DNA from 4 places in the Enterobacter cloacae complex sp. R_G8 genome. Region 1 is predicted to be linked to each of the others. Evidence: predicted binding sites of a transcription regulator. Region 1 holds the regulator's gene; each other region holds the start of a gene.
The links. The regulator CRP, encoded in region 1, controls carbon source genes, mostly activating them, when cyclic AMP is high. The targets are predictions, from matches to a motif close to ATGTGANNNNNNTCACAT.
Positions count from the first base shown of each region.

Region 1 (4,751 bases):
CCAGATGCCGTGATGCGGACGCTGACGCCATGCCACCGACGAAATGGTGTGCATGGTGTTCAGATGCCCCAGAATACGCTGCAGATGCTGCTCCAGGGTGCTCATTGGCCCGTGGGTGAGCGTTTCCGGCGCTTCCAGAATGTTCGAATCCCCCGATTCACCCGGTGCGTCATACTCCAGGCGCTGCTGACACCGCTGCAGGGCAATCTCACACGACTGCAAATAGCGCTGCGCCAGGTCCGGTGTCAGCATGGTATGTTCACGCGCCAGCGTGGTCATCGCGTTGATATGTTCGACGATGAACTGGCTGTGCGTCACCCAGAGCTTCATATCCGCCAGATAGTGCGAGTTAAAGCCGGGCTCCTGCATCGCCTGATTCAGCGAGTTGAACAGGGCGTTATGCGCCTGGTTGACCTTCATCCGCTGATACGCCAGCGGGGAGGGCTGCGGATCGTCGCTCAGGATCAGGCGGATAGCCTGCTGGTCGGCCTCCAGCGCGTCGTGGGCGTTCTGCCTGAGCAGGCCGCTTTGCCATTGTGGCCACAGCCAGACCATTCCGCCAAAGGCAATCAGGCAGCCAATCAGTGTATCGATAAGCCTGGCGACAATAAATTGTTCGCCATTGAGCGTAAGCAACTGCAGGGTGTATACCGCCGTGACCGTAAAGCCCACCATCGCCCAGCCGTAGTTCTTGCGGATGATCAGGTAGCTCACCAGGGTAATCAATAGCATGCCTGCCAGCGTATAGCCTTCTGGCACGTGGAAGTGCAGCGTTACGCCCGCGATAATCAACCCCGCCATGGTTCCGCCCGCCCGGTGCAGAATACGCACCCGCGTGGCGCCGTAGCCGTTCTGGGTGACAAACAGTACCGTCATTAATATCCAGTAGGGTTTGGGCAGATGGAGCGCCATGCCCATCAGGCTGGCGATGCTCAGCATCACGCTAATCCGGGCGGCGTTGCGCAGGGCGGAAGATTTAAACGAGAGATAGCTTTTAAGTGCAGGCAGCAGCGGCAGGCGCTTTTGCTTATCCGCCATCAGGTCACGAGGATAGAGCGGGCGCTGGGTACGCAGCACGCGGGCAATACGGCTGAAGTGCCAGGCGGCAAACTGACCCACCGGGTTATCCTCGTGCTGGCGGGCGATCTTCTCCAGTGCGCCGAGTTGCTTGTCCATGTTAAAGCGGGTGGGATAGCGGTGATAAAGAATGTCGTCGGCCAGTACCCGCAGACGTGCGGACACGGTCTGCGCGTTCCAGCGGATCACCGCTTCGGCATGGCTGCGCTCCACCAGCTTTTGCACCTCCTGCGGGTGGTGCAGGCTCACAGAGATATGCTCCTGCAGATCCAGCCCCACCTGGAAGGTGCGCAGCAGCCGTTTGTATTCGTGGTTCTTGTTGGCGGCCAGCATGTGCAGTTGCTGGTAGCACTGGCTTATCAGATCCACCACCTTCTGCTGGCGCGTCAGCAGCGGCGGCAGCGATTTTTCCGGGTCGGTATGCTGAGTCAGCAGCGTGTATTTGGCTTCGCAGTACTCTGCGAGCTGGACATAGAGCAGGCTCAGGGATTCACGCAGCGGCTGTTCCCGCCACAGCCAGAACCAGAACCAGTTAAACAGGCCATACCATAGCGTACCGAGGGCGTAGATCAGCAGCGGTTCCCATACCGGCATGTTACCTGCGAGACTGAGGGTAAAGATGGCCGCAATGAGTGAGGCGGGCAGTAAACGCGCGTGCAGCGAACTGATTTCGGCGGTCACCCCCAGCGTCATCGCCAGCACGCTCAGGATCAGCGGCAGCGGAATATCGCGGGCCAGCAACAGTTGCACGGCGAGGCTACACCCGGCAAACAGCGAACCGCCAATAATCAGTCGTTTGAAAAAACGCTTATGCGGGGTGTCGAGACCGGCAATATTGCAGCAGGCAGGTACGAGAGAGAACAGCAGCCCTTGTTGAAGATGTCCAAGGATCAGGCCCACGGCCACAGGAAGGCACAACACCAGCGTTTGTCGCAGTGCGTAGTTAACTTCCGGGTGATAAATCAGCCTGCGCCACATGAGGAGTAGAGACAAAAACGGCGTGACACCTTGCGATGGCACGCCGTTTTATCGGGATTAACGGGTTCCGTAAACCACGATGGTTTTACCGTGGGCGGAGATCAGGTTCTGATCTTCCAGCATTTTCAGGATACGGCCCACTGTTTCACGGGAGCAACCGACGATCTGACCAATTTCCTGGCGGGTAATTTTAATTTGCATGCCGTCAGGGTGAGTCATGGCGTCTGGCTGTTTCGCCAGGTTCAGCAGCGTTTGCGCGATACGGCCGGTCACGTCCAGGAAGGCGAGGTTACCCACTTTCTCTGATGTGACCTGCAGACGGCGAGCCATCTGCGAAGAAAGACGCATCAGGATGTCAGGATTAACCTGAATCAACTGACGGAATTTCTTGTAGGAAATTTCAGCCACTTCACATGCTGTCTTTGCACGAACCCAGGCGCTACGTTCCTGGCCTTCTTCAAACAGGCCCAGTTCACCGATGAAATCGCCCTGGTTCAGATAAGAAAGGATCATCTCTTTCCCTTCTTCATCTTTGATCAGCACTGCCACCGAGCCTTTGACGATGTAATACAACGTTTCCGCTTTTTCACCCTGGTGAATCAGCGTGCTCTTCGATGGGTACTTATGAATGTGGCAATGAGACAAGAACCATTCGAGAGTCGGGTCTGTTTGCGGTTTGCCAAGCACCATGCGCTGTTATCCTCTGTTATAAGCTGTCACCAGAGTCATAAGATGCATCCGGACTCTGGGGTTGCAATCGAATTCTTACCCATACCTGGGAAGTCGGCTGTCGTAACGTTTCGCAGCCAGTAAAGTTTGATGTCCTCTGCATACATGTGTAACGTCAATGTATTACTGTAGCATCCAGAGTGTTTTAGCATAGCTTTCGCCGCGTGTCTCCTGGTGTCTCGCTTCAGCATGACGCAGGTCGCCTTCCATTGCGAGAAATGTAACGCACGCGTAATCTGTCACCAAAAATGCAACGTTGGAGTTAATGAATATGCAAGCGCGCGTGAAATGGGTAGAAGGTTTAACGTTCCTGGGCGAGTCCGCTTCAGGACACCAGATTTTGATGGACGGTAACTCCGGCGATAAAGCACCCAGCCCAATGGAGATGGTGCTGATGGCGGCTGGGGGATGCAGCGCGATTGACGTGGTGTCGATTCTGCAAAAGGGCCGTCATGATGTGACGGATTGCGAAGTTAAGCTCACGTCTGAACGTCGCGAAGAGGCGCCACGCCTGTTCACCCACATCAACCTGCACTTTATTGTCACCGGGAAAGAACTAAAAGATGCGGCCGTTTCACGCGCGGTCGATCTGTCAGCGGAGAAATACTGCTCTGTGGCATTGATGCTGGAGAAGGCGGTAAAAATTACCCATTCGTATGAAGTGATCGAGGCGTGATTGATGGGGCATCACGCGTGTTGATGCCCTCACCCTAACCCTCTCCCACTGGGAGAGGGAATATGATTATGCGATCTGTTTCCCTTCCATCAACCGCTGCACCAGCGGCGTCATGATCAGCTCCATCGCCAACCCCATTTTTCCGCCGGGCACCACTAACGTATTCATGTGAGAAATAAACGAACCCTGCAGCATCGCCAGCAGCCAGGGGTAATCGATGCCGTCGAGATTACGGAAATGGATCACCACAAAGCTCTCATCCAGCGACGGGATACTTTTGGCCGCGAACGGGTTAGAGGTGTCCACCGTCGGCACACGCTGGAAGTTGATGTGGGTGCGGGAAAACTGTGGTGTCAGATAATTGATGTAATCTTCCATTGAGCGCACAACCGAATCCATCACCGCCTCACGCGAATGGCCGCGCTCGCTGATGTCTCGCGTCAGCTTCTGGATCCACTCCAGGTTAACGATTGGCACCACGCCGACCAGCAGATCCACATGTCGCGCCACGTCGTGATGCGGCGTCACCACGCCGCCGTGCAATCCTTCGTAAAACAGCACGTCGGTAGGTTCCGGCAGCGGCTGCCAGGGAGTAAAGGTGCCCGGGACCTGGTTCCAGGGAACGGCTTCGTCGTAGGTGTGCAGATATTTGCGGGACTGGCCTTTGCCGCTTAGGCCGTACTCCTGAAACGTTTGCTCCAGCAGGCCGAAGTCATTGGCCTCCGGGCCGAAGTAGCTGATGTGTTTGCCCAAATCGCGCGCTTTGCGGATGGCCATGTCCATCTCCGGGCGCGTATAGCGGTGAAAGCTGTCGCCTTCGACCTCCGCCGCACGGAGATTCAACTGGGCGAAAATCTTGCGAAACGCGAGGCTGGTGGTGGTGGTTCCCGCACCACTCGACCCCGTAACGGCAATAACCGGATGTCTGGCAGACATAGCAACTCCCTGACTGGAAAGGTTGAAAGATCAGCCGTGAAACGCGTTGCGGGGCATGATATTGACCGTCTCATGCAGTTCAGACCACACCAGCACCACGTCGCCGCTTTTAAGCTGGCGTTTAACATCGTTGACCTTTTGCTCAAGCGAGCGTTCATGTTCACCATAATCGGTGCCTTCACGCAAGACAAAGCTTTCAATCAGATTATCGAGCGTTTCGGGCGCCAGATCCTGCCAGGGGATAATCATGTTGCACCGTCCAGGTAAGGGGTTAACCAGTCAGGAATGCGCGTCTCCAGCCACATTTTCGGGCGACGCAGCGTTCCGCCGACAAACCCCACGTGGCCGCCGTGCT
Region 1 is NZ_CP102246.1:622,504-627,254, forward strand. It holds gene NQ842_RS02850 (YccS/YhfK family putative transporter) at 1-2,055, opposite strand, end outside; gene crp (cAMP-activated global transcriptional regulator CRP) at 2,113-2,745, opposite strand; gene NQ842_RS02860 (OsmC family protein) at 3,056-3,460, shown strand; gene NQ842_RS02865 (phosphoribulokinase) at 3,527-4,396, opposite strand; gene NQ842_RS02870 (YheU family protein) at 4,427-4,645, opposite strand; gene NQ842_RS02875 (hydrolase) at 4,642-4,751, opposite strand, start outside.

Region 2 (4,751 bases), 1.2 Mb from region 1:
AATCAGCTCCTTGAACAACGCTGTCGCCATAATTACGTGAACCTCTTCTTTTCGCTCAAAGGGTTCGCATTGCGAAATCAGTGCGGGGCTAAACCAGACTGCGCGAAGCTCCGTTGCGGATAACACACTGTAGGTGTGTTCCTGAAAAGGAGGGATCCACAGCGCGCGTTGCGGTGGTATTACCCAGCGTTTGCTGCCGGTTTCAACGAGCATAACCCCTTTGATGGCAAATAAAAGTTGTCCCTGTGAATGCTGGTGAGGCGGATCGACTTCCCCGCGGGTATAGCTTATTGCCCCTCTGGACCATCCGATGGCATCGTCGTGTATTGGCGTTTTATCGATAACGGTTGGCATTTCACATTCCTCCCTCTCTCTTATGATGCTGCTTGTACACGTAACCGGAGAGAGACGCAATGCACATCCATTTTATCATTCATGAACATTTCGAAGCGCCAGGCGCCTATGAAATCTGGGGGAAAAAGCGCGGCTGTACGCTGAGCTACTCCAGGGTTTATCAGGACGATCCTTTACCCCAGGATCCGGGAAGCATAGATTTGCTCATCATCATGGGGGGGCCGCAGTCACCCGCCACCACGCTTATGGAATGTCCCTGGTTTGATGCGCAGGCGGAAATTGCACTCATTCGCCGGGCGATAGAAGCGGGTAAAACGGTAATTGGCGTTTGTCTGGGATCACAGCTTATCGGTGAAGCACTGGGTGCCACGTTTTGCCACAGTCCGGAAAAAGAGATCGGCAAATTTCCCATCAAACTCACAGATGCCGGCAAGGTGAACCCGCTGTTTGAGGACTTTGGCCGCGAGCTGAACGTCGGCCACTGGCATAACGACATGCCAGGGTTGACGTCGCAGGCAAAGATTCTCGCTTACAGCGAGGGTTGTCCCCGGCAGATCGTGCAGTACAGCGAACGGGTTTATGGTTTTCAGTGCCATATGGAGCTGACGCCGGAGGTCGTTGAACTGCTGATTGAGCATTCGCAGCACGATCTCCGGCGTGCAGGGGCATTCCGTTTTGTCGAAACGGCTGAACAACTCCGCTCGCATGATTATCGTGAAATGAACCAGGCACTGTTTTCTTTTCTCGATAAACTTACCGCCCAACACAATGTTAGACTCTAAGGTTTTTCTCTGGCTCATCACTTCGCCACTGCACTCCCTTTCCTCTAGACTGTAGCCTGTCCCTTTAGGGTGATACCAGACGTTCCATTCCGGAATGTCTGGTATGCTCAAAATTCATGATGTGATCCGTGGCACACTTTCGGGTTTAATTGTATGATGAATGCGTTTCAGCAAGGATTTTAACCATGAGAAAATCATTAAACATTATCTGGCAATATCTGCGCGCATTCGTCCTGATTTACGCCTGCCTGTACGCCGGGATTTTCATCGCTTCCCTGCTTCCTATCACCATTCCAGGCAGCATCATCGGCATGCTGATCCTCTTTGTTCTGCTGGCCCTGCAAATTCTGCCGGCGAAATGGGTCAACCCTGGCTGCTTCGTCCTCATTCGCTATATGGCGCTGCTGTTCGTGCCGATTGGTGTCGGTGTAATGCAGTATTTTGATTTGCTCAAGGCGCAGTTCGGCCCGATCGTCGTCTCCTGCGCGGTCAGTACGCTGGTGGTTTTCCTGGTGGTGAGCTGGAGTTCGCATCTGGTGCATGGCGAACGCAAAGTGGTTGGACAGAAAGGAACAAAACAATGATGGCTAATATCTGGTGGTCGCTGCCATTAACCCTGGCGGTGTTCTTCGCGGCACGCAAACTTGCCGCCCGGTTCAAGATGCCGCTGCTTAACCCGTTGCTGGTGGCGATGGTGGTGATTATCCCGTTCCTGCTGCTTACCGGTATTCCTTACGAACGCTACTTTGCCGGCAGCAAAATTTTAAACGACCTGCTGCAACCCGCCGTGGTCGCGCTCGCCTTTCCTTTATATGAACAGCTACACCAGATCCGCGCCCGCTGGAAATCCATTATTACCATCTGTTTTGTGGGGAGCCTGGTGGCGATGATCACCGGTACTTCAGTCGCACTGCTGATGGGGGCCTCTGCGCAAATTGCCGCCTCTATTCTGCCGAAATCGGTGACCACGCCTATCGCCATGGCCGTGGGCGGCAGCCTCGGGGGTATTCCGGCCATCAGCGCCATGTGCGTGATCTTCGTCGGCATACTGGGCGCCGTGTTTGGCCATACCCTGCTCAATGTCATGCGCATTAATACCAAAGCCGCACGCGGTCTGGCGATGGGTACCGCGTCGCACGCGCTGGGCACCGCCCGCTGTGCGGAGCTGGATTACCAGGAAGGGGCGTTCAGCTCGCTGGCACTGGTGATCTGCGGAATCATGACCTCGCTGATGGCGCCGTTCATTTTCCCCATTATTCTGGCGGTGATGGGCTAAAATTTGCGATGCGTCGCGCAAATTTCATTTTGTTTTCATAAGTTGCATACATAATGAGAAGTGGATCACATATAAAGCCCTGACGGCTCCGTACACTACCGATCCATTAACCTTTATGAGGCAAACGCCATGCATCCACGTTTTCAAGCGGCTTTCGCCCGGCTTGCAGAGAATTTGCAATCAGCTCTGGCCCCGATTCTGGCGGATGAGCATTTCCCCGCCCTGCTCACCGCTGAGCAGATCACCACGCTGAAACAGGCAACGGATCTAGACGAAGACGCGCTGGCTTTCGCACTGCTCCCCCTGGCTGCCGCCTGTGCGCGTGCCGATCTGTCCCACTTTAACGTGGGTGCCATCGCGCGTGGCGTCAGCGGCACCTGGTACTTCGGCGGAAACATGGAGTTCCTGGGCGCAACCATGCAGCAGACTGTTCATGCGGAACAGAGCGCCATCAGCCACGCCTGGCTGCGTGGCGAAAATGCCCTGAGCGCCATTACCGTAAACTACACCCCGTGCGGCCACTGTCGTCAGTTTATGAATGAACTGAACAGCGGGCTGCAACTGCGCATCAATCTGCCGGGTCGCGCGCCGCACACGCTGGGCGATTACCTGCCTGACGCCTTCGGCCCGAAAGATCTTGAGATCAAAACCCTGCTGATGGACGAGCAGGACCACGGTTATGCGCTGTCCGGTGATGACCTGAACCAGGCAGCCATTCGCGCTGCCAACAAGAGCCACACGCCATACAGCAACTCCCCGAGCGGCGTGGCACTGCAGTGCCGCGATGGGCGTATCTTTAGCGGCAGCTATGCGGAAAACGCCGCGTTTAACCCAACGCTGCCACCGCTGCAGGGCGCACTTAACCTGCTGAGCCTCAACGGCTACGACTACCCGGATATCCAGCGCGCCATTCTGGCAGAAATTGCCGATGCGCCGCTGATTCAGTGGGATGCTACCGCCGCCACCCTGAAAGCGCTGGGCTGCTCGTCAATCGAGCGTGTATTACTGGCGTGATCCATCCGGCGGGCAGAAATGCCCGCCAGTTTGCTGAAAAAGCCCTCAGTTGATGCGCTGTTTCTTGCGCTAACCAGACGGGTACAGTAGCCTGAGTTAAATTTCACCTTCGGTACGAGCCATCTGCATGTTAAAGCGCGTTTTTTACAGCCTGTCTGTCCTGGTCGGCATACTGCTGTTGATCGTGCTGGGTCTCGACCGCTGGATGAGCTGGAAAACGGCCCCCTACATTTTTGACGATCTGCAGGATCTCCCCTACCGCCAGGTTGGCGTGGTGCTCGGCACCGCAAAGTATTACCGCACCGGTGTTATCAATCAGTATTACCGCTACCGTATTCAGGGCGCGCTCAACGCCTACAACAGCGGTAAGGTCAATTACCTGTTGTTAAGCGGCGATAACGCGCTGCAAAGCTACAACGAACCAGTCACCATGCGTAAAGACCTGATTGCCGCCGGCGTTGATCCGGCAGATATCGTGCTCGACTACGCCGGGTTCCGCACACTCGACTCCATCGTGCGCACGCGCAAAGTGTTCGATACCAACGACTTCATCATCATTACCCAGCGCTTCCATTGCGAACGTGCGCTGTTTATCGCGCTGCACATGGGCATTCAGGCGCAGTGTTACGCCGTGCCATCGCCAAAAGATATGCTGAGCGTACGCGTGCGCGAGTTTGGCGCCCGCTTCGGGGCGCTGGCTGACCTCTATATCTTCAAACGTGAACCGCGCTTTTTAGGTCCTCTGGTGCCGATTCCGGCCATGCATGAAGTGCCTGAAGATGCACAGGGCTACCCGGCCGTCACCCCGGAACAGCTGCCTGAGATCCAGAAGAAAGAGAAAAAGTAGCCCGCTTTTATCGTTTCTTTACGCCAGGCGCCACACTTTTTATCCGACCTTTACGCCTGCCCTTTTATGCTGAGTTCACTGCCGCTACGGCTTCATTGAAGAATGACTATGAACTCGATAATGAATGCGTTTTTCCTGAAAAGTATCCGTCCATATTTTAACTTCCCGGGTTTATCCCTCCCGACCGCGCTAAATTCTGGGCTGTGGCTTGATGAAAAGCTGGATGCCTTGCAGCATAACGTGTCGGTGGAAGTGGCGGATTATCTGGCGCGTTACCCGCAGACAAAACATATTGACGTTTACCTCAACGATATCAATGGCATCATGCGCGGCAAGCGACTCTCGGTGGAGAACATGCTGAGCCTTGAAAAGGGCTGTTATTTTCCCCTCTCTGTCTATTCGATGGACCAGAAAGGAAAGATAGCCGCCGCGCTTGATGATGAGCCAGACCGTTTTTGTGTTCCGGTAGCGGGCTCCC
Region 2 is NZ_CP102246.1:1,776,926-1,781,676, reverse strand. It holds gene NQ842_RS08470 (helix-turn-helix domain-containing protein) at 1-354, opposite strand, end outside; gene NQ842_RS08465 (type 1 glutamine amidotransferase) at 414-1,136, shown strand; gene NQ842_RS08460 (CidA/LrgA family protein) at 1,322-1,720, shown strand; gene NQ842_RS08455 (CidB/LrgB family autolysis modulator) at 1,717-2,412, shown strand; gene cdd (cytidine deaminase) at 2,542-3,426, shown strand; gene sanA (outer membrane permeability protein SanA) at 3,554-4,273, shown strand; gene NQ842_RS08440 (glutamine synthetase family protein) at 4,394-4,751, shown strand, end outside.
Region 2: cdd (cytidine deaminase) is a predicted target of CRP. The motif match lies at 2,466-2,483, and genes of this name have one in related genera.

Region 3 (4,751 bases), 1.4 Mb from region 1:
ATACGCGAAGGGCTTCCGCGAGCGCGCCCCGGTTAACGGAGACGTTCTCCTTACCTTCCAGCGCCGGGTTCAGATCGTCGCCGATAAAATGCAGCCCCAGCAGCGCCTCGTTCGGGTGAGAATAGCGGATCCCGCGCATATCGGTCACCACGGTGAACAGCAGATCGTTTCGTTTCGTCACCGCCTGGGCGATAGGCTGAATAATATTTTCCTGCGGTGCCTGCATCAGGCCGCGCTGTATCTCGGGGCTATCGGCGAGGGTGCGGGCAATGCCGAGTGCGGTGTCTTTGACATCATCGCGGGTTGCCCGGGTGATCTGCACCGAATAGAGCGCAAAGACCACCAGTAGCACTGAACCGATGATCGCGCACACCATCAACGTGACCAGCGTGTTCAGTTTCATGGGGCGCTTGCGCGTCTGGGGGAAAGGCTGCAAATCGCTCATCAACACTCCGCGATGAAGAAGAAAGGGTAATTATCGCCGATGACGCGCTTTTCTTAAAGCTATGTAAAAGCATGCATTTGGTCCGCTTTTCGTGACCCTCCTCGCATGTCATCCATATAAAACACTTTATAGTGTGTGGGTACTCATAATAAGGAGGCTGTTTATGAGCATTATGCTTACCGGTTCGGTCAAGGAAAGACGGCACGCCAGCACGATGAATATCGATAGATTGTCCACGCTGGACATGCTGAAAGTCATTCACCAGGATGATGCACTTATCTCCGCTGCAATCACCCCTTTTTTACCCATTATTGCCCGTGTGGTGGATAACGCCGCCGCGACCCTGAGCCACGGGGGGCGTCTGGTTATGGTTGGCGCGGGGCCGTCCGGCTGTGTGGCAAAACAGGCGGCGGATGAGTATGCCCCGGGTAAAACCCCGGTGATTGCCATCACGGCGGGCGACGAGGCGACAAGCTACGAGCGCGGCGTTGCCGACCTGCAGGCGATTAACTTTGGCGAGCACGATATGATGCTGGCGGTCACCGTAAGCGGAAAAACGCCGTGGGTCTGGGGCGCCATGCGGCATGCGTGGTCGCTCGGTTCACCGGTGGCGGTGATTACCGATAATGCGCAAAGCGAAGCGGCGCAGCTGGCGAGTATGGTAATTGCGCCAGAGCTGGGACCGGATGTGGTGGCCGGCTATCTGAATACCAAAGCGGCAATCGCGCAAAAGATGATCCTCTCTATGGTCACCACCGGGCTGGCCGTCCGCACCGGGCGGGTTTACAGCAATCTGCGCGTGGATCTGGAGGCGAGCAGCACCCAGTGGGCCGAACGGCAAATCGCGATTGTGATGGAAGCGGGGGGATGCACCCGCGCGGTAGCAAAAGCCGCGCTGGAGAGCTGTAACCATAACTGTAAAACGGCGGTGCTGATGGTGCTGACCGGGCTGGATGCCTGGAAAGCGCATGAATTGCTTGCGCAGAATAACGGGTTTATTCGGGTGGCGTTGCAGGAAGCGCCGTAATAGAGAGCGCAGGAATAAAAAAAGGCCGCGATAGCGGCCTTTGGTGTTTTGAGGGATTAGAACTGGTAAACAATACCCATCGCGAACTGATCGTCAGTTGCGTTGCCAGTGATGGCACCGTCTTCTTCGTCCAGCAGGTTAAATTTATAGGCAGTATAAACGTTCATGTTTTTATTGAAGTAGTACCAGGTACCCACTTCAATATAATTTACGCGGTCAGCGTCAACGCCTTTATAGCCATTACGGGCATACAGATCTTTACCCTGTGAATATACGTAGCCCAGGGATGGACGCAGACCAAAGTCGAATTGATACTGAACAACGGCTTCAACGTTTTGGGTCTTATTGGCGAAGGCGTTATATCCAACTTTAGTCATATTACGGGTTTCACCGTACATCACCGCAGCATAAACGCTATTTGCATCATATTTTGCAGACAGTGCCCATACTTCAGCATTGTCGCCATAATGATCAGCTGTTTGTTCATCGGTACGATCGGATTTACCGTAGACACCCACGAAACCAAAGCCATCAAGGTTATAATTTACAGACATGCTGTAACCATCGCCGTTTGCTTTGAAAAGATCACGGTCGTCATTTTTACCCTGATACTGAACAGCAAAGTTAAGACCTTCAACCATACCGAAGAAATCGGTGTTACGGTAGGTCGCAACGCCATTGGTACGCTGAGTCATAAAGTTGTCCGTGGCAGCCCAGGAATCACCACCCCATTCAACCAGCATATCGGTGTACGCCGCGCCGTCATAAGCTACGCCATAGTTTCGGCCATAATCGAATGAACCGTAATCCGCATATTTCAGACCAGAGAAAGCCAGACGCGTGCTCTCATCCTGTTTACCTTCGGGCTGGCTTGCATCAATATTGTATTCAAACTGGCCATAACCGGTCAGTTGGCTATTAATTTGCGTTTCGCCTTTTACGCCAAAACGGGCATATGACGTATCTTCATTTTCACTGTTGCTTTCATCAGTGTTGGACCAGATGCGTTCGCCAACCATCTTTCCGTAGAAATCGACTTTATTACCGCCTTTATTGTAAATCTCAGCGGCATTTGCTACGCCAGCCATTAATAACGCGGGTACAAGAATAGCCAATGCTTTTCTTTTCATTATATATTCCCTTTAGAGATAATTTATATGAATATATGTAATCACGCTCCGTAACTACAGCGTCGATACTATTCCAGGAGAGGGGGTTTAAGTTCAATAATAAATGTAATTAAATAGGTAAAAATATTACCAAATATTTCTAAGTGTCGCTTTATTTTTCTCGTGAATTATAATTTGAAATATATTTTGGTTAATTATTGTTAAGTATTTTTCGTGGTTATTTTATAAATTCTATTATTAACCTTAATTATATTTCTGCGTACTAAACACTCGCCAGGTATCCTCTTCTGCAAACTTGCACAAGATCAACTTAACGCAAACTGCGTGTCAGAAACCTTCACACAGCACAGGGTTTAATGCCAAAATGTGACAATTATCACAAAATCAATGTAAGCATGTGCAAACGGTACTGCGGTGACCGTGGAGTCAAAGATGGAACGAAAAATCGAACGCAGCCTGGGAGGCAAACTGGCCCTGTGGGTGTTCTACGCTTTTTGCGGTTACTTTGTCTGGGCGATGGCGCGGTACGTTTGGGTTATCAGTAAGATACCGTCGCTGCCGAATACGGCAGTGGAAGGGGATTTGGGGTCAACCAGCGGCAAATGGCTTGGGGCATTGCTGGGGTTTCTGGTGCTGGGCACGGTCGGCCTGATCCTGGGCGCGATTGCGTGGTACACCCGTCCCCGTCAGGACAACCCGTGATAGCGGCGGGGAAAGTTGCTATCGTAGCCATTTTGACGACAGGATGTGATGATGGAACTTACGCAGTGGCAGCATCGATTTGAGCGCTGGCTCGGGGAAAACCACACAACCGACGACACCGCGCATGATATTTCGCACTTTCGTCGTGTCTGGATGACGGCACAAAAAATCATGGCCAACCAGGCGGTGGAGCCACTGGTGATCCTGGCCGCATGCTATTTCCACGATATTGTCAGCCTGCCGAAAAACCATCCTGAGCGCAGCCAGTCATCGCAGCTGGCGGCGCGTAAAACGCGTGACATTTTGCACCGCGATTTCCCGGACTTCCCCGCAGCGCATTATGCCGCCGTGGCGCATGCCATTGAGGCGCACAGCTTCAGCGCCAGTATTGCGCCGCAGAGTCTGGAAGCCAAAATTGTGCAGGATGCTGACCGGCTGGAAGCGTTAGGGGCGATTGGCCTGGCGCGGGTGTTTGCCGTTTCGGGGGCGCTGGGCGTGCCGCTTTTTGACGCAGTTGATCCCTTTGCCGACGCGCGAACCCTTGATGACCGGGCGTTTGCCCTCGACCATTTTCAGACCAAGCTGCTGCGCTTGCCTGATACAATGCAAACAGAAATGGGGCGCGAGCTGGCACGCCACAACGCCGATTTTCTCATCCAGTTTATGGCAAAACTGAGTGCCGAACTACAGGGTGACTGCCTGGGGCTGGATAGCCAGGTACTGAGCCGCTTCCGTCGCAGTTTGCACGAATGAACTGTGGTAATCTGTTTTCAGTCTTTATTGTCCGGTTAAAAGAATGCAGGAAAATCGATCTGTGAGTGAACCCGCGCCAGAGCAGGCTGTGAAATCAACGGCTTCGGTGCAGGCGCTGCTGCGCCAGTTGCTGGATATCTACGATGCTAAAACCCTGGCAAACCAGCTGGTGGCACACGGTGAGGGCCACTGGAGTCCGGCAATCATTAAGAGACTTATCACCAGCGAGCGGGCAGGACATCGCCTGAGCGACGGCGAGTTTCGTTATCTGCAAACGTTGCTTCCGCGTCCTTCCGCCGCGCATCCCCATTATGCCTTCCGCTTTATCGATCTGTTTGCCGGTATCGGAGGGATTCGACACGGGTTTGAAGCCATCGGCGGTCAGTGCGTGTTTACCAGCGAGTGGAACAAACATGCGGTCCGCACCTATAAAGCCAACTGGTATTGTGACCCCGATGCGCATCGGTTCAACGCCGATATCCGCGATGTTACGCTGAGCCACAAAAGCGGCGTGAGCGATGAAGAGGCCGCAGAACATATTCGCCAGAACATCCCGGCACATGACGTGCTGCTGGCGGGCTTTCCGTGCCAGCCATTTTCCCTCGCTGGCGTATCGAAGAAAAATGCCCTCGGACGCGCGCACGGTTTTGCCTGCGATACCCAGGGAACGCTGTTTTTTGATGTGGTCCGCATT
Region 3 is NZ_CP102246.1:2,021,470-2,026,220, forward strand. It holds gene NQ842_RS09545 (sensor histidine kinase) at 1-445, opposite strand, end outside; gene NQ842_RS09550 (N-acetylmuramic acid 6-phosphate etherase) at 609-1,472, shown strand; gene NQ842_RS09555 (porin) at 1,529-2,602, opposite strand; gene drpB (cell division protein DrpB) at 3,035-3,304, shown strand; gene NQ842_RS09565 (phosphohydrolase) at 3,356-4,057, shown strand; gene NQ842_RS09570 (DNA cytosine methyltransferase) at 4,119-4,751, shown strand, end outside.
Region 3: drpB (cell division protein DrpB) is a predicted target of CRP. The motif match lies at 2,967-2,984, and genes of this name have one in related genera.

Region 4 (4,751 bases), 420 kb from region 1:
GGGGCTCATGGTCGACACAATCGCGATCAGCACCAGCAGGGCAATCAGCGATTTTTGTTCCATCAGCCATGCCTTTGTGAAATAACGGCGACCAGAAACAGCCTGGGTAGTCATCTTCTTACTCCTGATTCACGCGATTAAGCTTGCCCACAGCGGCAGCCATCAGAACTTCCTGGGTGGCCTGCTCGCGAGTGAATTCACCGCCGAGATGCCCTTCATGCATGACGATAATGCGATCGCTCATGCCTAATACCTCTGGCATCTCGGAAGAGACCAGAATGATGCTCAGGCCGTCGGCCTTGAACTGGTTAATCAGCTGATAGATCTCTTTCTTGGCCCCCACATCCACGCCGCGGGTTGGTTCATCGAGGATCAACACTTTCGGGCGCGTCATCAGCCCACGTGCAATCGCCACTTTCTGTTGATTACCGCCGGACAGCAGGCCAATCGCCTGCTCCATTGAGGGGGTTTTCACGTTAAAGAGGCGGATAAAATCGCTGACTGCCTGCTGTTCATCTTTGTGTTTCAGGCTGCCGCCGCTGCGGCTGAAATAACGCAGGGCGGTAAGAGACATGTTCTCTTTTACCGACATGCCGAGCACTAAGCCGTCGCGCTTACGGTCTTCAGAAATATAGACAATGCCATTCGCCAGTCCATCCTGCGGGGAGCGCGTGACGACTTCATGGCCATCAAGGGTGACATAACCGCTGGTGCGCGGCAGCGCACCGTAGAGTACTTTCATCAACTCGGTACGGCCCGCGCCCATCAACCCCGCCACGCCAAGAATTTCTCCTTTGCGCAGGGTAAAGGAGACATCGTTCACGCCCGGGCCACAGAGGTTGTCCACCTTCAGGCGGATCTCACCCGGCGCTTTGTCGAGGTGCGGGTACTGGTCTTCGAGCTTGCGTCCCACCATCATTTCGATAAGCGTGTCTTCTGTCAGCGTCGCCACTTCGCGTTCGGCAATAAACTGCCCGTCGCGGAAGACGGTAACGTCGTCGCAAATCTCGAAAATCTCTTTCATACGGTGAGAGATATAGACAATCCCACGCCCCTGCGATTTCAGCTCGCGGATGACGCGGAACAGGGATTCGGTTTCGGTATCGGTCAGGGCGTCCGTCGGCTCATCCATAATGATGACCTTCGACTCAAAGCTCAGCACCTTCGCGATCTCCACCATCTGCTGGTCGCCAATGGAAAGTTCGCCCACCAGGCGGTCGCTTTTGAAGCGCAGGTTCAGCTTCGCCAGCAGTTTATCCGCTTCGGCATACATCGTTTTCCAGTCAATTTTGCCAAACCGGTTAACAAACTCGCGGCCAAGGAAGATGTTCTCCGCAATAGTGAGCTGCGGGATCAGGTTCAGTTCCTGGTGAATAATGCCGATCCCCGCTTCCTGCGAGGCTTTTGGGCCACTGAAGGTGGTTTCTTTACCCAGCCACAAAAGTGATCCGGCATCGCGTTGATAGATACCGGTCAACACTTTCATCATGGTGGATTTGCCGGCGCCATTCTCGCCCACCAGCGCCATCACGCGTCCGGCATAAACGTTCAGCGCCGCGCCAGAAAGGGCTTTTACGCCCGGGAACGATTTATCGATCCCTTTAAGTTGCAGTAATGCGTCCATGATGGCCTCAGAAGGTGACGCCAGCACAGAGAATAATATTCGCATACGGGGAACACTCCCCGCTGCGAATCACCGCCTGACTGTCTGCGGTTTGTTGTTTGAACTGTTCGTGTGTTGTGTAACGAATTTCTATGATGTTTCCCTGGTGTTGTTGCAGTTGCTCAATGTGATTGAGCAACGTTTCGTGGAGTTGCGGATTATGTTGTTTGATTTCCGCGGCGAGAATGGCCGACTCAACCTGCATCTCCGCGGTCACCACCTCCAGTACCTGCATAAACGAGGGCACGCCCTGCGTTAACGCCATATCAATACGGGTTGTGCTGCGCGGAACCGGTAAGCCTGCATCGCAAACCACCAGCGTATCGGTATGCCCAAGACGGGAAATAACCGACGAGATTTCTGAGTTGAGAACCGTGCCTTTCTTCATTTTCTTGCTCCACTAGCGAAACGTTTCGCTAACATCAGTTTAGTCTTAAGAGTGTTCAGAAAACCACCGTGACGTAACAGATTTGTGATCAGCGTCGAAACGTTTCGCTAAGTGAAATGAGAAGTAAATTTTGGCGGGAACAGTGAGTATGAGTAGGCCGGGTAAGCGAAGCGCCACCCGGCATTTTAAGGAGCTTAAATCTCGACCTGCGTCCCCAACTCGATCACGCGGTTAGGCGGGATCTCAAACTGGTCAGGCGCACGCAGGGCGTTACGCTGCAGGATAAGGTAAAGCTTGCCGCGCAGACGCAGATACCACGGGCGTTTGCCGATAATGAGCGACTCGTGCGACATAAAGAACGATGTCTCCATCATTCGACAGCTTAAGCCTTCCAGGCCGCAGCGGTGGAAGACCTCTTCCACGTTCGGCGTTTCACGCCAGCCGTAGCTTGCCACCACGCGCCAGAAGGTTGGCGACAGTTGCTCAATCTGCACACGGCGCACGTTGTGAACATAAGGCGCATCTTCGGTGCGCAGGGTCAGCAGGATGACCCGCTCATGCAGCACTTTGTTGTGCTTGAGGTTATGCATCAAGGCGAACGGAATAACGTTCAACGCACGAGACATATACACTGCCGTACCCGGCACACGAACCGGTGGTGATTTCTCCAGCGAGGCAATCATCGCCTCCAGGGAGTTACCGTGCTCATGCATACGACGCAGCAGACGGAAGCGCTCGCTTTTCCACGTGGTCATCACAATGAACATCACCAGACCCAGCGTCAGCGGCAGCCAGCCACCGGAGACAATCTTGTCGAGGTTGGCAGAGAACAGCGGTACGTCGATGCACAGGAAGCCCACCAGAATCATCGCCACGAGGAATTTGTTCCAGTGCCAGTTTCGGTACGCCACCGTAGTGGAAAGAAGCGATGTCAGCACCATCGTCCCCGTCACCGCAATACCGTACGCTGCCGCGAGGTTGCTGGAGTGCTCAAAACTGACGATCACAATCACCACAGCGAAATAGAGCAGCCAGTTAACAAACGGGATGTAGATCTGACCCGATTCCATCTCTGAGGTATGAATAATACGCATCGGAGAGAGATAGCCCAGACGCACAGCCTGGCGCGTCAGAGAGAACACGCCGGAAATCACCGCCTGAGAGGCAATAACCGTCGCCAGCGTGGCAAGGATCAGCATCGGTACTAACGCCCACTCCGGAGCCAGCAGGAAGAACGGGTTCTTAATCGCTTCCGGGTTTTTCAGCAGCAGCGCACCCTGACCAAAGTAGTTCAGCGCCAGAGAGGGCAATACCACGATAAACCACGCCAGGCGAATAGGCAGTTTGCCGAAGTGCCCCATATCCGCATACAGCGCCTCAACACCGGTGATAGAGAGCACAACGGCGCCGAGCGCCACGAAGGACACCACTTTGTATTCGAGGAAGAAATGGACAGCCCAGTACGGGTTCAGCGCCTGAAGCACTTCCGGGTTATCAATGATACCGCGCAAGCCAAGCGCCGCCAGGATCAGGAACCAGGCGAGCATAATCGGCGCGAAGAGTTTCCCCACCAGCCCGGTACCGTGCTTCTGGATCACAAACAGCAGCGTCAGGACGATTATCGCCAGCGGAACCACCCACGTATCGAGCTGCGGCGCGATAATCTCAAGCCCCTCTATCGCCGAGAGCACCGAGATAGCAGGCGTGATGACCACTTCCCCATAGAAGAAGCTGCCGCCAATCAGGCCAATGATGACCAGTACCGACGTCATTCTGGCAGAGGTGTTGCGCCCCGCAAGGGACATCAAGGTCAGGATCCCGCCTTCACCTGCGTTATCTGCACGCATCACAAAGGAGAGATATTTAACAGAAACCACCAGGATCAGCAGCCAGAAGATGAGGGACAGGAAGCCAAATACGGCATCGCGTTCAACACCAAAGCCAAACTGGCCGGACAGACATTCACGAAGCGTATAAAGCGGGCTGGTGCCGATATCACCGTAGACAACCCCGATCGCCGCAAGCGTAATTGCGGGTAATGATTGCTTATTATCAGTGCTCATAGACTAGTCTTTTCGTTTAAATAACAAATGTGTTCCTGGTCCCTTGGTCCACAAAAAGCGCACAGTATGCCTGATTCGTTGCAAAATCGAACCCCTAAATGCAACCGCTTTAATGTAGCGCAAAGAAAATTGCGCCGCACTTCAGTCTATTACCAGCCCTGACTGAAACGTCTATACTCGCTTCAATTGGCCGCCACGACGGCGAAAGGATGCAAAAACTATTATGGCTCACTCACATTTATTAGCAGAAAGAATTTCCCGTCTCAGCAGCGCGCTGGAGAAAGGCCTTTTCGAGCGTAGCCACGCCATCCGCCTCTGTTTACTGGCGGCGTTGAGCGGTGAAAGCGTATTTCTGCTTGGGCCTCCGGGCATTGCCAAAAGCCTGATTGCCCGCCGGCTCAAATTCGCCTTCCAGAATGCGCGCGCCTTCGAATACCTGATGACCCGCTTTTCCACCCCTGAAGAAGTTTTCGGCCCACTGTCCATTCAGGCGCTGAAAGATGAGGGGCGTTATCAGCGTCTGACTGAGGGATATCTACCGGAAGCGGAGATTGTTTTTCTTGATGAGATCTGGAAAGCGGGACCGGCAATTCTGAACACCCTGCTCACGGCGATTAACGAACGCCGGTTCCGCAAC
Region 4 is NZ_CP102246.1:200,352-205,102, reverse strand. It holds gene rbsC (ribose ABC transporter permease) at 1-114, opposite strand, end outside; gene rbsA (ribose ABC transporter ATP-binding protein RbsA) at 119-1,624, opposite strand; gene rbsD (D-ribose pyranase) at 1,632-2,051, opposite strand; gene kup (low affinity potassium transporter Kup) at 2,246-4,114, opposite strand; gene ravA (ATPase RavA) at 4,338-4,751, shown strand, end outside.
Region 4: rbsD (D-ribose pyranase) is a predicted target of CRP. The motif match lies at 2,134-2,151, and genes of this name have one in related genera.